DNA from 2 places in the Shewanella inventionis genome. Region 1 is predicted to be linked to the other one. Evidence: predicted binding sites of a transcription regulator. Region 1 holds the regulator's gene; the other holds the start of a gene.
The links. Region 1 encodes MetJ, which represses methionine synthesis genes. Its sites were predicted from a motif close to TAGACGTCTAGACGTCTA; they were not measured.
Positions count from the first base shown of each region.

Region 1 (12,523 bases):
CCTTGGTATTACCCATAACCACTCGTAAGCCCAGCGCTTTGGTATAAAACTCAACGGCTTTATCCATATCGCCAACCATCAACCCTACATGATTCATTTTCATAACTTACTCCTAAAACACTCTTGATTAATTCATCATTTGTTTCGATAGAGTCATGTTACGGTACACCTAGTATTAATAAAAATTATCAATTTTTATTAATTTGATAATTTTTATTAATATGTAAATTACGTTTATTCCGTAGTTAAGCTCAGCAGAAAAGAGAATATTAACGAGAATAAAGCCAATTGAGTGTTATAGGCGCCATATTTGTAAGATTATTGCTGCTTCTGTCTTTCAATTTCGAGCTCGATTAATAATGCACAATGAGCATCATTTGCAGCATACTTTTTCTGGTGTTCATGTAGAGGGTATATTGACCAATTTGATTGCTGAGCACTTTTAGATAAGCGTTGTTTAAATAACATTGCGACCGCAACTCGAGCACCAACACGTTGCTTAACATGGGCAAAACGCATCACTTTTAACGAAAGCTCTTCGGTATTAACTAGGCTAATTCCAAATTTTCTCAAGAGAATTTTTTTGTCTTCTTTTAATCCAAAGCCGACTTTTTTTATTTTAGGGTCAGACAGCACGTCACTAATGTCAGTAAAGTGTTCATAAAACTGAGTCGGAAATAAAAACACGTTAGATTGGGTGGCAATTTGAATTAAATGAGGCCCATCACTTACCTCACCTTTTATAAAACAGGGTTTACTCTCGGTATCAAAGCCTAAACAGGAATGCTTTTTTAACTCTGCTACGGCACTCATTGCATCAGCTTTAGTGGTAATAACGATGACATTCTCAAGGCCAACCCCATCATAAAGCGGTAACTCACGAATTTGCGCCTTTGTTGGCCTTTCCATTGGATATCCTTTAAATACAAAGCCGCACTATGAATAGATAAAAAAAAGACCATTTGGCATGGTCTTTTTTATCGTACTACTCTTGCAGTAAATCCTTACAAATATGCACTAGGTCGGATTGCACCGCCGCAGCTGTCACCTCACGCCCAGCGCCTGGGCCACGAATAATCAGCGGGTTTCCTTGGTAAAAGGCACTGCGAATAACAAACACATTATCCCCAGGTGTTAAATTTGCATAAGGGTGATGATTATCAACCCACTGTAAACCAACCTCAGCTTGCAACTTACCCTCAACCCGATCTAAAGAGGCAACGTAACGTAGCACTTTATCTTGTTCTGCAGCCGCAGCATATTGTTGCAACAAATCATCATCAAGCTCGCTAATTCGTGGCAAAAACTCTTCTAGCGACAACTCTGCTAACGCTTTTGGCACCAATGAGTTAAGTGTAATGTCATCAAGCTCAACGGCCAGACCAATTTCACGAGCTAAAATAAGCAATTTTCGCTGCATATCTCGACCCGATAAGTCATCACGAGGATCAGGCTCTGTAATCCCTAAACCGCGAGCCTCTAATACCAATTCAGAAAACGGTTTGCTGCCGTCATAATTTTCAAATAACCAACATAAAGTACCCGAAAATATGCCGCCAACGGCTTCTATTCGATCGCCACTGTTACGCAAATCGTTTAACGCATGTTGAATCGGTAAGCCCGCACCACAACTAGCGTTATAACGCCAAAACAATCGACGATTGCTAAGCTGTTGCTTTAATTCACGGTAAAAAGGTAGTGGGCCTGAACCGGCCAACTTATTGGCACTCACCACATGAATACCGCGGGCAAATAACTCTGGGTACTGCAAGGTTAATGTTGCACTGGCGCTAATGTCTAATGCCACGATTTCATCACAAGATAACTGCGCGAGTTGCGCAAATAACTTGTCATAATCCCACTGTGTACCGTGTTGTTGAAAGTCTTGCTGCCAATGATTAAGGTTAATGCCGTCATTGGTAATAAGTGCTTTTTGAGAACCCACAACACCAATAAGCTCAACAGTTGCTTCTAATTCACGATCTAACGTTGGGCTGGCACGTTTAAATAAATCAATCCAGGCCTCACCGATATTGCCAACACCAAGCAGTAGCACACCAATTCGCATTTTAGGGCCAGCACAACGACGATGGACTTTTTGAGTTAATAAGCTTACCTGTGCTTGTGGCACTAGCGTGACCAAGCTAAGCGAGTCTTGATAAATGGGTTTCGCATCACGGCTTAATAATCGAGCAAAGCTACGTCTAAAATGATGCGCATCTGCACTGACTAACGCAACTAATCCCAAATCTGTTTGTATTGTTAACTCTTCAATGGCCCATTGTTCAGCGTGTTTAGTTAATAGGGCTTGTACTTGTTTTTGGCTTTCTAGGGTAAATGCCAATTCAAACTTATGCTGAGCTAATTCCCAATATGCCAGAGGGGTTAAACCTGCTGCATCGAGAAGACTTAACAAAGGAGCTAGATTGGTGTTCATTTTAAAACTAAACAGCACCACTTCATTTAAGTTGGTGACCACGGGGGCACTGGCTGATGAGCTTAAAGGAGCAATGAGCGTAAAGTCAGTGTGCGACGCATAACTTGAACGTACCGCTAAACTCACTTCGGTATTAAATAATGGTTGTAATGTGCGCGAGTGTAAAACAGGAGAGCCTAAGCGAGCAAGGCGATCTGCTTCTGCTAATGACATGCTTTTTAACAACTTAGCATCGTTGATTTTATTAGGGTCAGCATTAAACACCCCTTCAACATCGGTCCAAATCGTTACACGCTCAATGTCAGCTAAACTGGCAATTAACGTAGCGCTAAAGTCAGAACCATTGCGGCCTAGCAATAAAGTATCACCTTGGCGGTTGGCACAAATAAATCCAGTGATCACTAAGCGTTCTTGTGGGTGCAACGCTAATAATGCCTGAACTTTATCGCGCGACTCTTGCACTAAAATATTAGGCACAGCACCTTCGTCGGCAACCAAAATAGAGCATGCATCAACATGCGTAGCGGCTACGCCAGTTTCGCGCAGTAAAGCCGCCATTAATCTCGCAGACCAACGTTCACCAAAGCTCACAACCTGATTTAATTGATAATCGTTAAGCTGTGCTAACGACAATAGGCTAACAAGTTGCGACTTATCTGTAGATAAACGCTCACGCAAATCACGTGCCTGTTCATTTGACAATAATTGCTCAATTAATGTTTGTTGGTAACTAATTAATACTTGCAACTCTTCTTGCCAAAGTTGGCCGCTATCACGCAAACTCAATAATTTATATAAGAAGTTGGTGGTTTTACCGGCAGCAGACACCACCACAAGATCATCACTGTTACCATGAGTGAGCAAAATATGGGCAACACGGCGATAACAATCAGCATCAGCTAAACTAGAACCACCAAACTTATGTAAATGACCTCGCGCCATTGCGCACTCCTTAAACAACTACGACTTTTAAATGCGGCTGCTATTTTACTTTGTTTCTACAAAACTACAGCTAATATAAACGTAAATTAAGCTATTTTATTGCTGCTACGGCAGCTAAACCGGCGTTAATATCGGCAACTAAATCTTGCGCATCTTCAATGCCGACAGATAGTCTCAATAAAGTGTCTTTAATGCCAGCCTCTTGGCGTGCTTCTGCATCCATTGCCCTGTGGGTCATCGTGGCTGGAACGGCGACTAAACTTTCCACCCCGCCTAAACTTTCAGCAACACTAAACAAAGATAATGCTCCCAAAAACGCCACTACTTCTGCTTCGCCGCCTTGCAATTCAAAACTTAACATAGCACCAAACCCATGTTGTTGTTTTGCCGCAATTTCGTGACCTGGATGGTCTTTTAAACCTGGATAGTACACTTTAGCAACTACATCGCTGGCATTAAGTAGTGCAACAATTTGTTGTGCATTACGTTGATGCTCACGAATACGCACAGCAAGTGTGCGCAAACCGCGTAACGTTAAATAACTGTCAAACGCAGAGCCGGTTAACCCCAAGGTATTTGACCACCAATGTAGCAGCTCGCCTAATTCAGGGTCTTTAGCCACAACCGCACCACCTACCACATCACTGTGGCCATTGATGTATTTCGTGGTTGAATGAATAACAATGTCAGCTCCGAGCAATAATGGTTGCTGCAATATTGGCGATAAAAAAGTGTTATCTACTGTCACTAATGCGCCTACGTCATGGCAAGCACGGCTAATAGCTTCGATATCAACGACACGCAGTAAAGGATTTGACGGAGTTTCTAGCCATACCATTTTGGGTTTTTGAGCAATTGCCCGGCTTAATGCCTGAGCATCGGTTTGATCGACCACCACTAATTTAAATTGGCCTTTTTTCGCCAAATTGGTAAACAGACGGTAACTGCCACCATAGCAATCGTGTGGCACCACTAATAAATCATCTGGGCCAAGTAAACTGGTTACTAAGGTGATTGCAGCCATACCAGTACAGGTCACGACCCCTGTAGCGCCTTGCTCAAGGTTGGCGAGCGCATCACCTAAAATGTTACGTGTTGGATTACCCGAACGGCTATAGTCAAATTCGCGCGGATTTTTATGGCCATCAAACGAATAATTGGTCGACAAATAAATGGGTGGAACCACTGCTCCATGTTGTGTGTCTGATTCAATACCCTGGCGAACAGCCATTGTGGCGCTTTGATACTTAGTCATAATGACTCCTAAAAAATTTCGCAAACACACTCAAGAGATGTCTAGACGTCCAAATTTACCTAAGAGACCTGAGTTCGTCAACCAGTTTTAGCCATTTAGACGTCTAAACATAAAGAAATCTATTTGCAATCGTCAAGAAATAGTAGCAATAATTTGACTAGAGATTGTAAGGGGTTAAAATCTGCCCCGTATTTATCGTTAAGGGTAAGTTAATGACTGAATGGAATGGCGAATATATCAGCCCCTATGCCGAACACGGCAAAAAAAATGAGCAAGTAAAAAAGATTACGGTTTCTATCCCTTTAAAAGTATTAAAAGTACTAACAGATGAGCGGACTCGTCGTCAGATAAATAATCTACGACATGCCACTAATAGTGAACTGCTATGCGAAGCGTTTTTGCATGCATACACAGGACAACCATTACCAAATGACGGCGACTTATCAAAAGATGAGCCTGATAGCATTCCTAGTGAAGCGAAAAAGTTGATGGATGAAATGGGTATCGAGTGGGAAGAGCTCGAATAACACTTACGCTAATCAATAGACTTTGAAACTGCCCAAGAAGCAGTCATGTTTTTATAGAGAATTAAATGATGTCATTTATCGAACCATCAACGTTGATACTGGCATCAGTAATCGTTTTTTTTGGCGCGCTAACCCAAAGCTTAATTGGTTTTGGGTTAGCCGTTGTTGCTAGCCCCTTACTCTATATTGTTAACCCCCAACTTGTCCCCGTTCCCATCATTGTGATGGGATTTGCCATTTCAGCAATGACCTTATTCAGAGAACGCGGCCACCTGCAATTTAATGGATTGCAATATGCTTTACTGGGCCGAATACCCGGTGGATTTATAGGTGCAGGCTTATTACTGTTTGCCCCACAAGCCATACTCGGGTTAATTATTGCGGCCATTGTATACATTGCCGTTATGCTCAGTGTTTACAAAATTACCGCTCCAATTAACCGAATAAGCTTATTTATTGCAGGTATATTCTCAGGCATTTTTGGTAATATCGCCGCCATCGGTGGTCCACCTATGGCCATTTTGCTCGCCGGGCAAGATGCCAACCAATTTAGAGCCGCATTGTCAGCCTTTTTTGTGTTCAGTTCGCTCATTGCGTTTGCAATTTTAGCTGTCGTCGGCCTGGTTGAGATAAAACATCTGTGGTTGTCATTACTGTTATTACCATCCGTGATTGGCGGCTACCTTGTATCCGGCTTGCTCATTAACCATATCGATAAAAATAAAACCCGCATCGCCACATTAGTATTATGCAGTATCAGCGCAACAGTGCTCGCGATAAAATCCATGAGTGCGCTCATTCACTAAAGTGTTCTCATTGAATTTTTAGGGTCTGTTGATCTTTCAAGGTTGTTTTGCAGCAAATTGTTGCCCATTACTCATATATAACTGCGCAGCAGAGACTTTGAGGTGCAGTTATTCTTTATAAAAAGTCGATACCGCACTAAAAATGGCCAATAAACGCTGCCCAAAGGGTTCGGCTAAAAACGTTTTACTCTTTGTTGAATGACTCTTTGCAAATAAAGAGTTGCTTAGATGGCTAGGCATCAATCCGTTCGTCTCAATTTACACGTTTTTAACTCGAACAAAATTCAATCTGCAAAGATGAACAGACCCAAGTACGCCCTATCACTTCGTCAATGCCGAAACAATCGATCCTGATCACACCCTATTCATTAGATTTTTTTCAATTAACTTTTTTTCAATTAGATTTTTCTCATAGATCTGATCTACCTCAAATTAACACTACTCACTTTTAGGTAACATTGTTTACAGCAAAGAAATAGTAACTATTGCTAACGTACAACCTATAAAAAGCCCTAAGAGGATAAAGATGATGAACACTTATATGAAAGTTGGTATCGCGATCGCCATTGCATTATCTCTTGGTAGCCAGGCCATGGCTGCTGATGGTGGCAACCCTAAAAAAGGTAAACACCTTTATAAAAAAGAATGTAAAGCCTGCCACACTGCCAATAGCGAAGGTCCATAACTCACCCCAATGAGCAAAACCATGAGCCAATGGGATCGTTTCTTTACACGCGACAAGCATAAAGCTAAACCAGCTATTTTTGAGGCACTGTCTGAACAAGAACTGAAAGATATTCAACAGTTTTTATATGACCATGCGGCCGACTCTGACCAGCCAGCAACCTGCGGCTAAATACATGCTGACAACCTTTTTTAGATAAAAGCAGACAGCATTTAACAACCCAATAGCACAAACGGTGGGGCTTAGCCTCAGGGAACCTTACAACCAAAATTTGCTTATTTGATTAAATATCAAGCAAATATGGGGAGAAACATCATGAGAACACTTATCTCTATACTGGTCGCCAATGCATTATTTATGAGTGGTGCAAGCTTGGCTGCCGATAACGATGCACAAAAAATTGCTGAACTAGAACAACAACTAGCGGATATTTCTGAAGATTTAGACTATTTAAATTCACGCGTAGACAAAACAGAACGCCACAGCGCATTAGACAGATTAGAAATTACCGGAGATTTTAGAACTCGAGCTCATTCATTACACTATCAAAATGTCACTTGGAACCCAGCCATTAATGTTAACTTTTCTGATTTTGCCGCTAAAGCTATGGCAGGAGAGTTTGGTGATCCAAGCAGTGCAAGCTCGCCTTTAGGGCAAATGATGGCCGCCAACCCAGACTTAGCCACCGCGTTTCAAAGCGGCATGCTTCAGGGAATTATGCCAATGGCGTTAGGCACCCCCACACAGCAAGATATTAATAATGATATTTTTTACACAACACGCCTTCGTCTCAACCTTAATGCCAAAGTGTGGGACAACGTCAGTTTTGCAGGTCGCCTAACCATGTATAAAAGTTGGGGCGACTCTACCGGTGTTAAAGTGTTCGACTCTTGGAACTCTTTCACCATGGATGGCACCAGCAGCGGCAGCACAAGTGGTGACGAACTGAAAGTTGAACGCGCCTATTTCAACTGGAAAGACATCAATGGTAGTGGCGCCTATCTGTCGATTGGTCGTCGCCCCTCAACCTACGGCCCACCAAGCCACTACCGCGAAAATGAATTACGTGGCGGCACCCCTTCTGGCCACCTAGTTAACTTTAACTTCGACGGCGCAACCCTAGGTTATGATCTAACCGATATTACCGGCATTGAAGGTCAAACCGTCCGTTTTTGTTACGGCCAAGGCTTTGAATCACAATACGGCAACGGCGAACTCTTCGGCGACATTATCACCAAAGACACCCATCTAGGCGGATTTAATATCGACGTCCTTAATGACGGTAATCATTTCTTACAGTTCACCTTATTCGGTGCCAAAGATGTTAATGATGGCTTTACTGGCACCATGGCATTCCCCACGCAACTCGCGAGTATCTTTGCCCCAACCATGTACCAAGATATGCAAAAGTTTGAAAACTTTAATTTTGTCACTCGAGTACAACCTAGGGTCTGTTGATCTTTCGTGATGGCTTTTTAAGCAGCATGGTAAGGCGTTATAATTTGTTTCGCCAAAAATAAACGATAACTCCATACCATGCCGAGACTAATGCTAACTGATAAGTGGTGGCAAAAGCTACTTCAACTGATGAAGAACACTGGCCGCATCTATAATAAATCTGAACATAGAATGACCTTTGAAGGAATTCTTTACCGCTTGCGAACAGGAGTTCCATGGCGTGATCTTCCAACAGAGTTTGGGGACTGGAGCACTGTTTATCGTCGCTTTAATCTGTGGTCTAAAAAAGGCCTGTTAGATATACTATTCAAAGAGTTATCAAAACTTTCCGATTATGATTGGGTGTTTGCAGACGGCTCAATAGTCAAAGCTCATCAGCATAGCGCAGGAGCTGCGACACCAGATAATGAGTGTATTGGAAAGAGTCGCGGCGGTAACTCAACGAAAATTCATTTGGTCGTGGATAGCGGTGGATTACCAATCTATTTCGAGCTATCAGAAGGCCAGAGAAATGATATTGCTCGTGCCGAGAGTCTTGTTGACCACCTTAAGGAGGTCAACGTATTTATCGCTGATAAAGGCTATGACAGCGACGCTTTAAGGGCATATGTCAATTCTAAAGGTGGCAAAACCGTTATACCGAAGCGAAATTATGGGCAAGATATCGACAAAGAAAGCATGGATTGGTGTCTCTACAAGTATCGACATTTGGTTGAGAATGCTTTCGCGAGGATAAAGCACTTCCGAGCAATATCAACAAGATATGATAAGTTAGCAAGAAATTACGCCAGTATGGTATCACTGGCGTTTACTATAATGTGGCTGCCGATGTATTGTTGAATAAAATGTGTACAGCAAAGATCAACAGACCCTAGTGACGTCATTGGCGACATGTATCTTGGTGGCCTAGGTTATGCCTATGAATCAGATGAAGACATGAAATGGTTTGCCTCATTCGGTTGGACCAGAGCAGAGCCTAGCGGTAATACCGGTATGTTTGGCGGCATGCTAAGTGATGCCGTATTTGAGGCTGAGCTTAACAGCACAGGTACAGAAATCATTATGGTACCAACAGAGACTGTCGACAGCGATACAAAAGACGGTTATGGGGTTTATGTGGGTATGCAAATGCCAGCACCTTACGGCAAATTTGGACTTGAATATAACTATGGTTCTAAATACTGGAGCCCGTTTACTCAGGCACAAGACGACCCAATAGGCAGTAAACTAGCCACTCGCGGTCATGTGGCAGAAGCATATTATATCTTTGATATTAATCCAAAAATGTTTATCAAGCTAGCCGGTTTGTATTACGACTATGAATATACAGGCAGTGGTTCTCCTGTTGGCGCACCACAAAAAGTCGACGATGTGATTGCCGGAACGGCCTACTCAATGTTGCCAGTAGTAGACACCGCCTACGACATTAACGCATCACTGACCATCAACTTCTAACTTGAACTTCACATTGGCCCCCCTGAGTGAACGCTCAGGGGTAAGGACACACATCATGAGAACATTCATCGCACTGGCAGCGACACTATTGCTAAGCAGTAGCGCACAAGCTGCCTTTAATCATAAAGAGGCACTGCAAGGTCCCTTTACCAATGGCCCCGAGGTCACCAGCCAATGTTTAACCTGCCATAAAGAACATGCTGAAGACTTTATGAAATCATCTCACTGGACATGGGAACTGGAGCAAAAACTACCGGGGCGCACCGTAAAGCGCGGTAAAAAGAACAGTATTAACAATTTTTGCGTGTCAATTTCAGGGAACGAACCTCGCTGTACCAGTTGCCATGCAGGCTACGGATGGAAAGATTCAAACTTTGACTTTAAAGATATGACCAAGGTGGACTGTTTAGTGTGCCACGACACTACAGGTACATACTTAAAAGACCCCGCTGGTGCCGGCGATCCATTAGCCAAAGTCAACCTGACTCGAGTTGCGCAAAACGTTGGTCAGCCAGTACGTGATAACTGCGGCAGCTGCCACTTTTATGGTGGCGGCGGAGATGCGGTTAAACATGGCGATTTAGATTCATCCATGTCATACCCAGACAAATCAACAGATGTGCACATGGACACCGACGGTAACGACTTTCAATGCCAGGATTGCCACGTAACCGAAAAACATCAAATTACGGGTAATGCCATGGGCGTATCACCAGGCGGAGAAACCAAAATTGGTTGTGTAAACTGTCATGACGGCGCCCCACATCAAAACAAAAAGCTCAACACCCATACTGCAACTGTGGCTTGCCAAACCTGCCATATCCCATCATTTGCCAAAAATGAACCCACTAAAATGCACTGGGACTGGTCAACCGCGGGGCAAGATTTACCTGAAACAACCGACCAATACGGTAAGCACACGTTCATGAAAAAGAAAGGCAGTTTTATTTGGCAAAAAGATGTGCCACCACAATATGCCTGGTTTAATGGCAGCGCCGATGCATACATGGCTGGCGACAAAGTTGACCCAACTAAAACGCTAAAATTGGCTTACCCCTTAGGCGACATTAACGACCCTAAAGCCAAGATCTATCCATTTAAAGTGCATACTGGTAAACAAATTTACGACACTGAGCTCAATATTTTACTCACACCAAAAACCTATGGCGAAGGTGGCTACTGGGATAAATTCGACTGGGCCCTAGCCGCTAAATTGGGGATGGAAGCCAACCCAACCATGATTGAAAAAGGCCTTAAATACAGTGGAAAACATGACTTTATTGCTACAGAAATGTGGTGGCGCATCAACCATATGGTGTCGCCAAAAGAGGATGCATTACAGTGCAATGATTGTCATAACAAAGGCCAGCGCCTAGATTGGAAAGCCCTAGGTTACGAGGGCGACCCAATGAAAAACCGCAAAGGAATTAAACACGCCAAAGCGGAGTAATTTAAAGTGTAATCATCACTATTTTATCACCTAAAGCCAAACTGCCATCAAACTTGATGGCGGTTTTTTTTAATCACACTAACATTGCTGATAAGTCTAATCCCTTACATTGCACATCTTGCGCAATACCACTAATAGGATCGGTAAAACGTAATCGCTTTGCCAATAATTGCAAAGGCTTAGCAAAATTATCAGGCCCTTTAGGCTGTAACACTGGATAAAAGCGGTCATGCAATATCGGCATCCCCAAGCTTTGCATGTGCACACGTAATTGGTGGGTTTTCCCGGTGATCGGGCTCAGCTCAAATAAGCCCAAGCCTTGTTTTACCGCTACCAAACTAATTTCTGAATGGCTATTCGCCTCACCTTCTACTACCTGCATGGTAAAACTGGGGTTGGCTGCCACTATGCGGTTTTTAACCGTCCAACTAAGAGGTAACTTACAAGTGTTGTTGGCTAATTGTGTCAATATCTCAGGCGTTACTTTGGCAATGGCCTGATAATCTTTAGTGATGTTATCGTCTAAAAACAGTTGATGATAAGCGTGTCGCGTATATGGATTGACTGTCATTAACATCACGCCAGCAGTATCTTTATCAAGCCGATGGGCGGGCGCGACCGTCTCTATTTGGGTGGCGATACGTAATCGATGCACTAAACATTCGTTAACGTAATTACCTCCTGGCGTCACCGGTAAAAAATGCGGCTTATAAACAATAATCGTGTCATTGTCTTGAAAAAGGATCTGCTCACTAAACGGCACTTTTGTTTCAGCCTGCACCTCCCGATAGTAATACACTCTAGCAGTGGCTTGATAAGCCGTGTTTTCATTAATCAACTCGCCATTTTGCCAATGCACCTTGCCATCGTTAATGCGCTGTCGCCATACACTAGCGTCAATTTGCTTAAAATGATCGACTAAAAATGCAAAAACGGTTTGATATTGCTTTCCAGCCAACTCACCTTCACGAGGTAATACAATATACGAAGGTTGGGCTGCAATAGCAGAGGTGGTAGGTGAGGCTGGATCATTTGACATAAAAATGGGCAATACACGCTATAAACACAAGGATTAATCACCCTATATTAACAGTGTATCGCCCATGATGCACCGCTTACACATCGACATGAGATTTAAGCAGTTGCAATACAAAATCCATGGTTTTATGACAATTTGGCTGCTCGACTAACACAAGCTTGTCGCGATTATACATAGGTAACACCTCAAGCCAACGCTGACTGACCCATGAAGCATCTTCTAAATGCACTTGCGAATAGAGCTCAAGCAAGTCAGGATTCACTTGATAAAATTGCTCAAGTGCAGCGCTGATTATCTCAAATTCACCGGCGATCGGTTCCTGGCTCCAATTTGGGCAAGGTAATGCGCGAGCAATCCAACTACCATCACGTTGCTGTGCTGCCGATAAAATTTTAACCCGTTGCGATCCTTCAATCACAATACTGAGGCTGTTATCGGCTAATTGGTTAAAATCGATAATATTGCAGCG
Region 1 covers NZ_CP082926.1:1,104,739-1,117,261, reverse strand. The annotation lists gene K8B83_RS05110 (VOC family protein) at 1-103, opposite strand, end outside; gene K8B83_RS05105 (3'-5' exonuclease) at 319-909, opposite strand; gene K8B83_RS05100 (bifunctional aspartate kinase/homoserine dehydrogenase II) at 986-3,379, opposite strand; gene metB (cystathionine gamma-synthase) at 3,471-4,634, opposite strand; gene metJ (met regulon transcriptional regulator MetJ) at 4,847-5,161, shown strand; gene K8B83_RS05085 (sulfite exporter TauE/SafE family protein) at 5,227-5,967, shown strand; partial or broken gene K8B83_RS05075 (c-type cytochrome) at 6,494-6,823, shown strand; partial or broken gene K8B83_RS05070 (DUF3373 family protein) at 6,968-8,098, shown strand; gene K8B83_RS05065 (IS5 family transposase) at 8,189-8,950, shown strand; gene K8B83_RS05060 (DUF3373 domain-containing protein) at 8,951-9,565, shown strand; gene K8B83_RS05055 (tetrathionate reductase family octaheme c-type cytochrome) at 9,621-11,015, shown strand; gene K8B83_RS05050 (pseudouridine synthase) at 11,089-12,054, opposite strand; gene K8B83_RS05045 (LON peptidase substrate-binding domain-containing protein) at 12,131-12,523, opposite strand, start outside.

Region 2 (12,523 bases), 1.1 Mb from region 1:
TTACTCACATTAACGTGGTTGTATTACGTCTACCTGTACAGCGGTCTTGTTGAACGTGTTTATTTACACTTCAATGGCCATGGCTGTTGCTTCGCCGCCACCGATACACAGTGAAGCAACGCCGCGCTTAAGGCCTCGTGCTTTTAGTGCATAAATTAGGGTGACGAGTAATCGCGCTCCTGAGCAACCAATTGGGTGTCCTAACGCACATGCGCCACCATTAACGTTGACCTTACTGGCATCTAACCCCAGCTCAGATACCGCTAGCATGGTCACCATGGCAAAGGCTTCGTTGATTTCATATAAGTCAACATCGTCTTTATTCCACTGTACTTTATCGAACAATTTTTGCATGGCGCCAACTGGAGCGGTAGTAAACAGAGACGGTTCTTGCGAATGCGTTGTATGGCCTTTAATGGTTGCCATAACCGTTAATCCTAACTCTGTTGCTTTGGCGCGAGTCATTAGCATTAAGGCTGCTGCGCCGTCGGAAATTGAGCTTGAATTAGCTGCGGTGATGGTGCCGTCTTTGGCAAATGCTGGGCGCAAGGTGGGGATTTTTTCAGGACGCGCATTGCCAGGTTGTTCATCTGTGTCGACGGTAATATCGCCACGTCGCGTAGTCACAGTAACGGGAACCACTTCATCTTTAAACGCACCGGAGTTAATTGCTGCGTTGGCTTTTTCAAGCGAGCTTAATGCAAACGCGTCCATTTGCTCGCGAGTTAAGCCAAAATCATCGGCCGTTTTTTGAGCGAACGTGCCCATCGCGCCACCGGTATAAGCGTCTTCTAGACCATCTAAAAACATATGGTCCATCACCTTGCCGTGACCCATACGCATACCGCTACGGGCTTTATCTAGCAAGTATGGCGCCTGGCTCATGCTTTCCATGCCGCCGGCGATAACAAGGTTACTGCTACCGGCTTTAATTAAATCATGGGCTAACATGACGGTTTTCATACCAGAACCACATACTTTATTGACAGTGGTTGCCCCAACACTTAAGGGTAAGCCTGCGCCTAGTGTTGCTTGACGAGCAGGCGCCTGGCCAAGGCCTGCTGGTAATACACAGCCCATAAGTACTTCATCAATACTGTCGGCTTTAATACCCGTTTGTGCCAAAAGGCCTTTGATAGCATTAGCGGCTAACACGGGTGATGCGACTTCAGACAGCGCACCTTGAAACCCACCCATTGGGGTACGTTTAGCTGCAACAATAACGATATCTTGACCTGTTTGTTCTGTACTCATAACCACTCCTAAATCTGTGCACATAAAAATCAACAACACTATTACACCACTTTGACGTTGACGCTAACGTAAAGCAAGTAAAAAGTGATCAAATTTGTAATGTTGATCTTATGAGGTTGTCATTGAAGATTTACACTTGTTGGTAAAATCAGAATTGTTGTAGATAAGCTTATGTTTTAATGAAGATAAAACCATCAAGGTTTTAATGGGGGAGTGAATTTAAGGGCCGTTTACACTTTAGTCTACAGGCATAAAAAAGCCGCGAGTATTGCGGCTTTGAATTTACACAAGGATTATGCTTTTTTGTTTTCCCAGGGGGTTTTTGCGCTCATGTCGGTTAAATCATAAGGGGTTAACTGATACACATAATAGTTCAGCCAATTACTCACTAACAAACTGCCATGGCTATGCCAACGTGCAATAGGCTCTTGGGTTGGGTCATCGTTTCGGTAATAATTTTGCGGTATATCAGGGTTTAACCCTTGGCCTAAATCGCGATTATATTCATCATTTAATGTGCCTTTTTGATATTCAGGATGGCCCATTACAAACAAATTGCGATTGTCACGGCTTAACACAATATAGGCGCCCGCTTGCTCTGACTCAGCTAACACTTCAATATCAGCATGTTGACGAAGCTCTTCTATGTTCATTTCGGCAAAGCGCGAATGAGGCGCATAAAACTCGTCATCAAAGCCTCTAAGCAAAGGGTGTGGATCGCTGGTGCGAGTGTGATTAAACACCCCTGAGCGTTTATTTTGTAGCAGTTGGCGCTTTAAACCATATAAGTGGTACAAACCGGCATGAGCAGCCCAACACAAAAATAAAACGGAAGTCACGTGATGTTGTGACCAATCAATAATTTCGCGGATATGGTCCCAATACACCACATCTTTAAAATCAATTTGCCCTAAGGGGGCGCCGGTAATAATTAATCCATCGTAATTATTATGACGAACATCTTCAAAGTCACGATAAAAGGTGTTCATGTGATCAACCGAAGTATGCTTTGACTCTTTGTCGTGAATACGCAATAAGTCCACGCCGACTTGCAAAGGAGTATTGCCTAACAACCTAAGCAGTTGGGTCTCTGTCTCAATTTTATTGGGCATTAAATTCAAGATTAATACCCTCATTGGACGAATGTCCTGATTAGCCGCTCGGGTTTCAGACATCACGAAAATATTTTCAGACTCTAAAATACCTGCAGCAGGGAGATTATCTGGAATTCGAACCGGCATACGACTCACCTTTGGGTTAATGGAACACAAACAACGGGTGCATTGGTAATAACGTTTAACTAAACAAATGACTGTGTGGAACAGATCACAAATTTACATTCTGCACATCTGAGCATCAGTTAACTTTGCCAAGGTGTTTTAATGGCTTAATCTGTTAAGCACAACGGCTAAACATCAATAGTGACACACGTTGTCATTTATTTTGTTAATCATACACAAGGATGTCTAGAAGTCTACACGTCTTAAGTTGAATTTTTTTCGTTCTTGTTATCAAGCGGCAATATTTCTATTATGAGCCATTGATAATAATGAGGTTAACTATGTCTGCTGCGACAGCAATGATTATTGGTGCAAGCTCTGCACTTAGCCAAGCACTTGCGGCGCAATTATCGGCACAAAATGTGTCGTTGGTGCTATTTGTTAATGATCCAGAAGCGATTAAACCATTTAGCTTAAGTCTTCCTGGTGAAGTCAGCATATATCCATTAACTATCGACCAGCCACACACTTTAATTGCGCAGCTTAACCAGGCATGGGAGAAGCATAACGGTGCCCATTTAGTGATAGTCAATACGGGCGTTAACGAATATGACCCTGCTTTGCCCTGGTCTATTGACCAACATACGATTGACGTTAATGTGATGGGCTTTGCCGCTGCGAGCCAGTGTATTTTTAAATTGATGTGTCAGCAAGGTTATGGCCAATTAGCAGCAATAAACTCTATTGCAGGACAACGCGGAGGCCCTAATGTGGCTTATCACGCTTCTAAAGCATTTGCTGCAAACTATCTGCAAGGGTTAAGTATGCACGCGCAGCGCTTAAAATTGCCTGTGACCATCAGCGATATTCAGCTTGGGTTATTTGATAAAGCGGTGCACTTAAATACCAAGTTATTATTGTCGCCCATTGATAACGTAGCCGAGCAAATATTAACGGCACTGAAAAAGGGAAAACGCCGAGTGTATGTTACCAAGCGCTGGCGTATTGTGGCGTGGATAAACAGAATGTTGCCTGAATATATCTACAATACCCGCCATTGGAAACCAAGAAAGAAACGCGGTTAATCTGAATGATATAATATAGGTATATAACAAAACAGGAACCTGCGGGTTCCTGTTTTTGTTGCAACGAATAGCTGATGCTAATCAACTACAGTTAGAAGGTATATCCCACACTAACCATATACACCCATGGGTCGATATCGGTTTCAACAACCACATGATCGGCACCCAAATCGAAACTGACATCAGTAGAAATTTGCGCATACCATACAGATGCGTTAACCAACCAATTTTTATCAATTTGATAATCAAGCCCCACCTGTGCAGCCACGCCCCAAGAATTTGACATGGACAAATTATCTAACCCTAAATCTTTGGCACCTTGATTGAAATCATTGTCAAAAAAGTTAGTAAAATTAACCCCAACACCAACATATGGACGAAGCGCAGACTGAGCATTGCCAAAATAATATTGAGCAACTAACGTGGGTGGCAAATGCTTGGTGTTTGCAATCACACCTAACTCACCAAGGGACACATCATGACTAAATGGCGTCGCCGCTAATAGCTCAACCGCAACATTATCAGTGAGCATATAACCAAAGTTTAGGCCTAACTGTGTGTTGTTATTCACACTAAACTCAGCGATACCCGCAACGACTGGGCTTGACTCACTTGGGGCAACCGTTGCACTACCTGCACGTACAATAATATCTCCAGCTTGATGAGCGGCAACACCAAAAGATAAACCAGCACAAAGCAACGAAGCAGCAACTAAACCTAGGGTAATTTTATTATTCATTTTAACACTCCATAACAGCAATAATCAGATGAAACTCTGTAACATTCTTAACAATTGCCGCTAACCTACCTAAGTTGTTCATTAACATTATTGATTTAGATCAATAAAGCTGCAGTACCTCTATGTGGGTACCACCATGCTTGCATTAGACATGATGCAGATCACAAAAAAACAGCAAAAGAGATAAAAGATGCATTTAAAAGTTAGCTTATTGGGTGGAGATCACGGGGGGACGATGGCATGAGGATACAATTAACAACCACTCATGCCATCGTTAGTTAATACTGTTGCGGAAGAAGACTAATACTTGTAGCAAAACCTAACTGGCGTCATGTTGTTGTTCTGGCGCGGCATTGGCAAACGCGGCTAATTGGTCGCAAGTTTGTGCAATGCGGACAATGTTAGGAAAGTTATCAAGCGGTACATTAAAACGTTTTGCGTTGTATACCTGTGGTACCAAACAAATGTCGGCCAGCGTTGGCGTGTCGCCAAAACAAAAAATGCCCGAATGCTGTGATAACTGCTCCTCTAACGCAGTAAATCCCACGACGATCCAGTGATGATACCAGCGCATTTTGTCTGTGTCAGACACGCCCATTTCGTTCACAAGGTATTGCAAGACGCGTAAGTTATCTAACGGATGAATTTCGCAAGCAATGGCTTGTGCCATGCCTCGCACGATGGCGCGATGCTCAATGTTACTGGGCAATAAAGGGGTTTGTGGGTATTTTTCTTCTAGGTATTCAATGATGGCTAATGATTGCGATAAATTAAGTTCGCCGTTAGCACCATTATCCACTAAGGTTGGCACTAAGTGTTGCGGATTTAACTGATGGTATGCTTGAGAGTGCTGCTCACCGCCGTTATTGACCAAATGAACTGAAATATGCTCTGCTGATAACTGTTTTAAATTTAACGCTATACGCACACGATACGCCGCACTTGAGCGCCAATATCCATAGAGTTTCATATCGATTTCCTATTTGATTTTTTCTACTAAAAATAAAAAGGCAATAACGAGGGTTCGCTACTGCCTTATTTCGTGATGAGTATTGAGTTATTTTATGCTTTATATTCAACAACTTTTTGGTCGATAGAACCAAAAATGCTCACGCCATTTTCATCAAACATTTCAATTCGAACAGTATCACCAAAATGCATAAATGGGGTTGATGCTTTGCCGTCGGCGATGATTTCTAGCATGCGCTTTTCGGCTAAACAACTTGAGCCAGCGCTGCGGTCATAGTTAGAAATCGTACCTGATCCAATAATAGCACCCGCGCCTAAAGGACGTGTTTTAGCCACATGAGACACCAACTGGCTAAAGTTAAATGTCATATCAACACCGGCATTTGGACGACCAAATAATTCGTTATTTAAATGCGTAACCAGCGGTAAATGCACCTTGCTGTCTTGCCACTTATCTCCAAGTTCATCAGGAGTGATAGCTACAGGAGAAAACGCACTTGATGGTTTAGATTGAAAAAAGCCAAAGCCTTTTGCAAGTTCGCCAGGGATCAAGTTACGCAGTGACACGTCGTTGACTAGCATCAGCAACTTGATGTGTTTAGCAGCATTGTCACTCGACACGCCCATGGCCACATCATCAGTAATAATGGCAATCTCCGATTCGAAATCGATGCCGTATTCTTCACTGGCCATTTCAATATTGGCTTTAGGTGCGATAAAGCTGTCTGAGCCACCTTGATACACTAATGGATCTGTCCAAAATGTTTCTGGCATTTCAGCACCACGTGCCTTTCTGACTAACTCAACATGATTAACGTAAGCACTGCCGTCAGCCCATTGATAAGCGCGAGGTAATGGCGATAAACAACGTGACTCATCAAAGGCAATAGCGTTGTCCATTTGACCGTCATTTAGCGCGTCATATAGCTCGCTCAGTTGCGGATACAATAAATCCCAAGCATCTAGTAACTGCTGCATGGTATGTGCAATGGCTGGCACAGCTACCGCTTTGGTCAAATCTTTACTAACTAACATCAATTGGCCGTCGCGACGTCCGTTGTGATAACTTGCAAGTTTCATTATTGCTCCTAAATTCTGGGTGGCATTCGCGCTGAGTCTCATTAGCTTGAATGGCTTAACTCACTCATTTTGACCATAGAAAGGCGAAAAATCCTAGAGTGTGCGGCAAATCACGTTTTGCCGGGGCAAATCATGATTTGTACATTATTATTTACAACGATAAAAAAGCCACAACAATGCTGGTTTACCGCACTGACAATGGCCAATTTGCCAGCAGTTAACTGGCAGTAAATCGTTACATTACTTTTTCTTACTTATGTCGTAATCGCGTAACTTATTGGCAATGGCGGTATGAGATACACCCAGTTTTTTGGCTAATTGCCGCGTACTTGGGTAAGCAGGATACAAGCGGCGTAATAAACCGGCCTCGTATTCTTTCATTGCTTCATCTAGGGTGCCTTCAAATTCTTCGTCAAAATAACCAAAGCCTTCAGCATAAGACGGCAGTTTAAGTTGCTCAACGGTCAACTCGGTAGAGCCATCCCACATCGACACGGCTCTAAAAATGGCATTTTTAAGCTGACGCACGTTACCTGGCCAGGCGTAAGTAAACAGATAGTCACGGCAGCTGGCAGAAATACGTCTAAGCGGGCTGGATAATTGTTGACTGTAGTGCTCTAAAAACATTTCGGTCAATGGGATAATGTCGACTCTTCGCTCACGTAGCGATGGCATGTGATAGCTCAGCACGTGAATGCGATAATATAAATCTTCTCTAAACTCGCCCGTTTGACAAAGCTCTGCGAGGTTTTTCTGGGTCGAGCAAATAATGCGTACATCGGCTCGCACTTCAACATCGCCACCAATGCGCCTAAAAGTACCGTCTTGTAATAAACGCAGCAACTTAACCTGAGCTGCTTTAGACATTTCGGCAATTTCATCTAAAAACACCGTACCGCCTTTGGCCTCTTCAAATAAGCCTCGTTTAACCACTGTGCCGTTAGTGACAAAACCAAAGAGCTCTTCTTCTGCCACACTGTCTGGCAAAGCGGCGCAGTTAATGGCAATAAAAGGATGTTCACGGCGCATACTGGCGTCGTGGCTCGCGCGGGCCATCAGTTCTTTACCTGTGCCTGTTTCGCCGGTAATTAACAGCGGCGCATCGAGCTGAGCCATACGTTTAGCTTGCTTTAACACGTCTTTCATTTTGTCGCTGTTGGCTAACACATTATCAAAACCTGTTGATTGATTTTGCAAAGCATTAAATTGCTTGCCAACTCTGGCGGGGGATTTAAGCGATATTACCGCACCGGCTAAAATAGTCGTGTCATTATCGTCAGGAAGATAAATAGGAAGCATTTCTGCTAAGTATTCATTGGAATTGATTTGCACTCGAGTTGCTTGAGCTAACACTGGGGTTTCACTCATCCAACGGGCAAAATTAAAACCTTGTACCCAGTGGTTAAGTGACTCGTCTACTACTTCATGTTCTGCCATATCTAGAGTGAGTAAGGCAGACTCATTGGCAATACGAATACGCCCTTTTGTGTCGGTTGAGAAAACAGAATCAGGTAACGTTTTAAGCAAGGTTTTTAGTGCGTAGTGCTCTTGTTCTGATGGCATAAAAGATACGGTGCGAACATCGTGTACACTTTCAACTTTACGAATTTGTGGCATCAGTTCACGCAAGGTTTCAAAGCTGATTTCTGCAAACTGCAAAAATAGGAACCCTTTATTACTGGCATCAATGGCGATTAAATTAATGCCATGTTTTTCAAGCACGACGAGGATGTCTTTCGCTAAACCAACGCGATCAATACAACTGACTTCCAAACGCATATGTAACGATTCCCTATTATTAAAGTTATGTTGCGGAAATTAGTGACAACGTTAGATGGATATTGCCTCAGTGGCAAGTGAAGTTTACAGCAGAATTGTAACAGATAACGTATTTAGCATGTTACGTTAACGTAACATGCTGAAATCGATGTGATAATATTTAATCTAACAACTGGTCTGTCTTGGCTGCCATAATGAAATCATTTTTATGTAAGCCTTTAATTGAATGCGACCACCAAGTGACAGTTACTTTACCCCATTCGGTTAAAATTCCAGGGTGATGAAACTCTGCCTCGGCCAAATCGGCTAGCTTATTGGTAAATTCCATAGCCAATTTAAAGTTTTTAAATTTATAGACTCGCTCAAGCTGCATGATGCCATCTCGAACTTCGACACCCCAGTCTGGGATCATACCGATAAGCTCCGCTAACTCTGCATCAGTTACTTTAGGTGCATCTGCTTGACATGCTTCACATTTCATCTCGGTTAATGCGCTCATTTATACTCCTTGGCTTAATTTAATCTTGTGTGCTTGCAGCATGATAACTACACGCTGGGGTTAACAGATTTTGGCTCAAATTTAGGTTCAAACAGGCCTAACTGCTGCGCTTTACTGACCATAGCCATAATGTCCATACGGGCAATTTCATCTAGATAGTCTATATTTTCAATAACATAATATATAGGCTGCATAATATCGATGCGATATGGCGTACGCAGTACATCAAGTAAATCGAAGGTTTTACGCTCAGGTTTATCGCTCAATGCATACATGGTTTCACCGGGGGAACTTAAAATACCACCGCCGTATATCTGTAACGGCTCATCTTTTGCTTGCACCAGGCCAAACTCGATAGTAAACCAATACAAACGAGCTAAAAACACCCGTTGCTCTTTGGTTGCCGCCAAGCCTAATTGACCGTACATATGGGAAAAATGGGCAAAAGAAGGATTGGTTAACAAAGGGCAATGACCAAAGATTTCATGAAATATATCTGGCTCTTGCAAGTAGTCGAATTCTTCTTTAGTGCGAATAAAGGTTGCTACCGGAAATTCTTTATTCGCTAAAAGTTCAAAAAAACGACCAAACGAGATAAGTGCAGGTACAGCAGCGGTTTTCCACCCTGTAGCTTGTAGCAGTACCCTGTCTATTTCAGGTAATTGTGGGATCCGATCAACCGACATCCCAAGCGCATCTAGACCTTTTAAATAAGCCGGACAAGCTCGCCCAGGCAAATTAGTCACCTGGCGCTGATATAACTGTTGCCATAGTTGATTCTCGTGTTCTGAGTAATCAATGTAGCCTTGGGCGTCAGGTTGATGGGCAATATACTTTGTTGCTGTAGTCATAGGTTCCACTTTACGTAAACTTCACTTATTACATAGTGTGCTAAGGTGAACGTTTTGTTAACTACTTCACAGTTTATTGTCTCATGATAAAGCTGCACTATTTGTAAACAAATTAATACAATGGCAACAAATCTTAGCCATAATCGCTTGCTCATTTTGTGCGAAGTTGACTAAATTGATGCAAAGCTGACCAGTATAATTTTGCAATCAATATCAATAATTTCGCTGGAACTTGAGCTGTGATAATTTACAATGTAGACAGAACATGACTCATTTATTCACAGGACGATTAAACTATGGCAATTTTGGTAACCGGTGGCGCAGGCTATATAGGTACGCACACAGTAGTAGAGCTACTAAATGCTGGACAGGAAGTGGTCATCGTAGACAATTTATCGAACTCAAGTGTTGAAGCATTAGCTCGTGTAAAAACCATTACTGGTAAAGATGTCACGTTTTACCAGGGTGATATTCTTAATAAAGCGTTACTGCAAAAAGTGTTTGTCGATCATAGTATCGAATCTGTTATTCATTTTGCTGGCCTAAAAGCCGTTGGTGAGTCGGTTGCTAAGCCGCTGAAGTATTATGAAAACAACGTTACAGGCACCATTATTTTATGCCAGGTAATGGCTGAAAATAACGTTAAAAACTTGGTATTTAGCTCATCAGCTACTGTGTATGGCGACCCGGCAAGCTTACCGATTAAAGAAGATTTCCCTACCGGTGCAACCAATCCTTATGGTCAGTCAAAATTAATGGTAGAACACATTCTGGCTGATTTACATCACTCGGATAATAGCTGGAATATCGCTCGTTTACGTTACTTTAACCCTGTAGGTGCCCACGAAAGTGGCTTAATTGGTGAAGACCCTAACGACATTCCTAATAACTTAATGCCATTTATTGCCCAGGTTGCTGTAGGTAAACGTGAGCAATTGAGTGTGTTTGGCAATGATTACAACACCCCAGATGGTACTGGCGTGCGTGATTATATTCACGTGGTCGATTTAGCTATTGGTCACTTGCAGGCACTCAAAAAATTGCAAACTAAGCCAGGGTTAGTCACTTATAACCTAGGTACTGGCATAGGTTACAGTGTGTTAGATATGGTAAAAGCATTTGAAAAAGCCTGTGGCAAAACCATTGCTTATCAAATCAGCCCTCGCCGCCCAGGTGATATTGCCGCCTGTTACGCAGATCCAAGCTTTGCAGCGACAGAATTAAACTGGCGCGCCACCCACAGCGTAGAAGATATGGCAAGCAGCAGCTGGAAATGGCAATCAAATAACCCTGATGGGTATAAAATGCCAAGCGCTTAACAATTTTTTGCTGCAGCTAATGCTAATATTGGCTGTTAGTTGCAGCAAATAATAAAGCCAAATGGACAAATAATGACCCAAGGTATTAATCAAAGCCGCCGTAATCTTTTTAGCCGCCGTAAAACCAATGTGATCCGCCCGCCCTGGAGTAAAGACGAGCAAACCTTTACGGATAATTGCACCCGTTGTGATAAATGCATTAATGCGTGTGACACACAAATCATTAAACGTGGTGAAGGTGGTTTTCCTGAAATTGACTTTAGCCAGGATGAATGCACATTTTGCAAACAATGTGTTGAGGTGTGTCCTGAACCTGTTTTTGATACCAGTGCAACGTTACCGTGGAACATAGTTGCCAGTATAAAAGACAACTGTTTAACCGAGAAAGGCGTATGGTGTCAAAGCTGTAAAGATGCCTGCGACCCCCGCGCTATTAGCTTTACCATGGCGGTAGGCCAAGTGCCCAAACCACGAATAGACACAGAAGCATGTACAGGATGTGGCGCTTGTGTTTCACCTTGTCCGTCAGATGCGATCACATTGATGCCATAGGGTTAATAAAACCCACAATTTATCGTTTTGTTATGTTGTCTTTAACGCTATATTAGCACCCCTATTTAACCATATACCCAAGGCACTGCGATGTTTGGCCAAAAAAAGCCTGTTAACCCATTAAGTTTTATTGCACAAGAATGTCATTTAACAGGAAAATTGATGTTTAGTGGTGATGTCCTGATTGCAGGTCATGTTAATGGCGATATTCAGGCACAGGGTAATGTAACGATAGAACCCTCAGGAACAGTTGAGGGTGATATTTTATGTCGCGAATTGAAAATAGCAGGCCAAATGTCTGGAGAAGCTCGCTGTAAAAAAATCACCCTTCATGAACAAGGCGTTTTTGAGGGTGATGCTTATTGCGAAAACATTGAAATTTTAGATGGCGGCCAATTTTTAGGCTATCGTCACCGCGACCCACTCTCGACCTCATCAGCCAATACAGACGCAAAAAACGCTGATAAAGCTTAAGTTATATTTGAGTTAACACTTTGGTTATGTGCTGGTTTTGTTGGTGTTAAAACGCTGACAAGTGTCTTGTATGGTTAACCAACTGACCTGCTCATTGGTATAAATATGATATGTGGGTTGCACTTTGTTAGGGTCATCAAGTGATGCTATCGACAAAGTGCAGTACTGCGGGTAATCCACATGTCTATAGGTCATACTGGTGCCACATTGCTGACAAAAACCACGACGAATATCAGCAGAAGAAGCAAACTCTGTGATCTGCCCTTGCAGCCATGTTACCTGTTCGGTATTAAAATCCATCCAACTCATCACCACCGCACCTGCACTTTTACGGCATTGGCTACAATGGCAATGATCGGCATCAAATGGCATGTCAGTTGTCTGGTAACGAATAGCGCCACATAAACACCCGCCTGTTAATAGCATGGTTAATTATTCCCCTTGTAAATGCACCTCAGTCAACGTGGCGGCTTGGTTCGACTGCTGCCATTGGCGTAACAAGCTAACAAACTCTTTTGGGTCGCGATCAATACTGTCTGTCGATAAATAAAGATGATAACCCAGTTGCTCATTTAAGGTTTGGCAGCGGTGTCCAAACATGGCTAATACGCCACGATAGCGGTCGCCATTTACAATTAACGGCGTGTATTCTGTGCCTAAATAGCCTTCTAAACTTTGTAAGTCTTCATCTTGTGTAGCTGC
Region 2 covers NZ_CP082926.1:2,195,047-2,207,569, reverse strand. The annotation lists gene K8B83_RS09905 (thiolase family protein) at 64-1,254, opposite strand; gene metA (homoserine O-acetyltransferase MetA) at 1,548-2,495, opposite strand; gene K8B83_RS09895 (SDR family NAD(P)-dependent oxidoreductase) at 2,816-3,559, shown strand; gene ompW (outer membrane protein OmpW) at 3,651-4,298, opposite strand; gene maiA (maleylacetoacetate isomerase) at 4,618-5,268, opposite strand; gene K8B83_RS09880 (fumarylacetoacetate hydrolase family protein) at 5,361-6,347, opposite strand; gene tyrR (transcriptional regulator TyrR) at 6,588-8,126, opposite strand; gene K8B83_RS09870 (4a-hydroxytetrahydrobiopterin dehydratase) at 8,287-8,625, opposite strand; gene phhA (phenylalanine 4-monooxygenase) at 8,673-9,476, opposite strand; gene galE (UDP-glucose 4-epimerase GalE) at 9,773-10,795, shown strand; gene napF (ferredoxin-type protein NapF) at 10,868-11,347, shown strand; gene K8B83_RS09850 (bactofilin family protein) at 11,438-11,821, shown strand; gene K8B83_RS09845 (GFA family protein) at 11,846-12,247, opposite strand; gene K8B83_RS09840 (DUF2982 domain-containing protein) at 12,254-12,523, opposite strand, start outside.
Region 2: the regulator MetJ is predicted to act here: its motif matches at 2,714-2,731, upstream of metA (homoserine O-acetyltransferase MetA).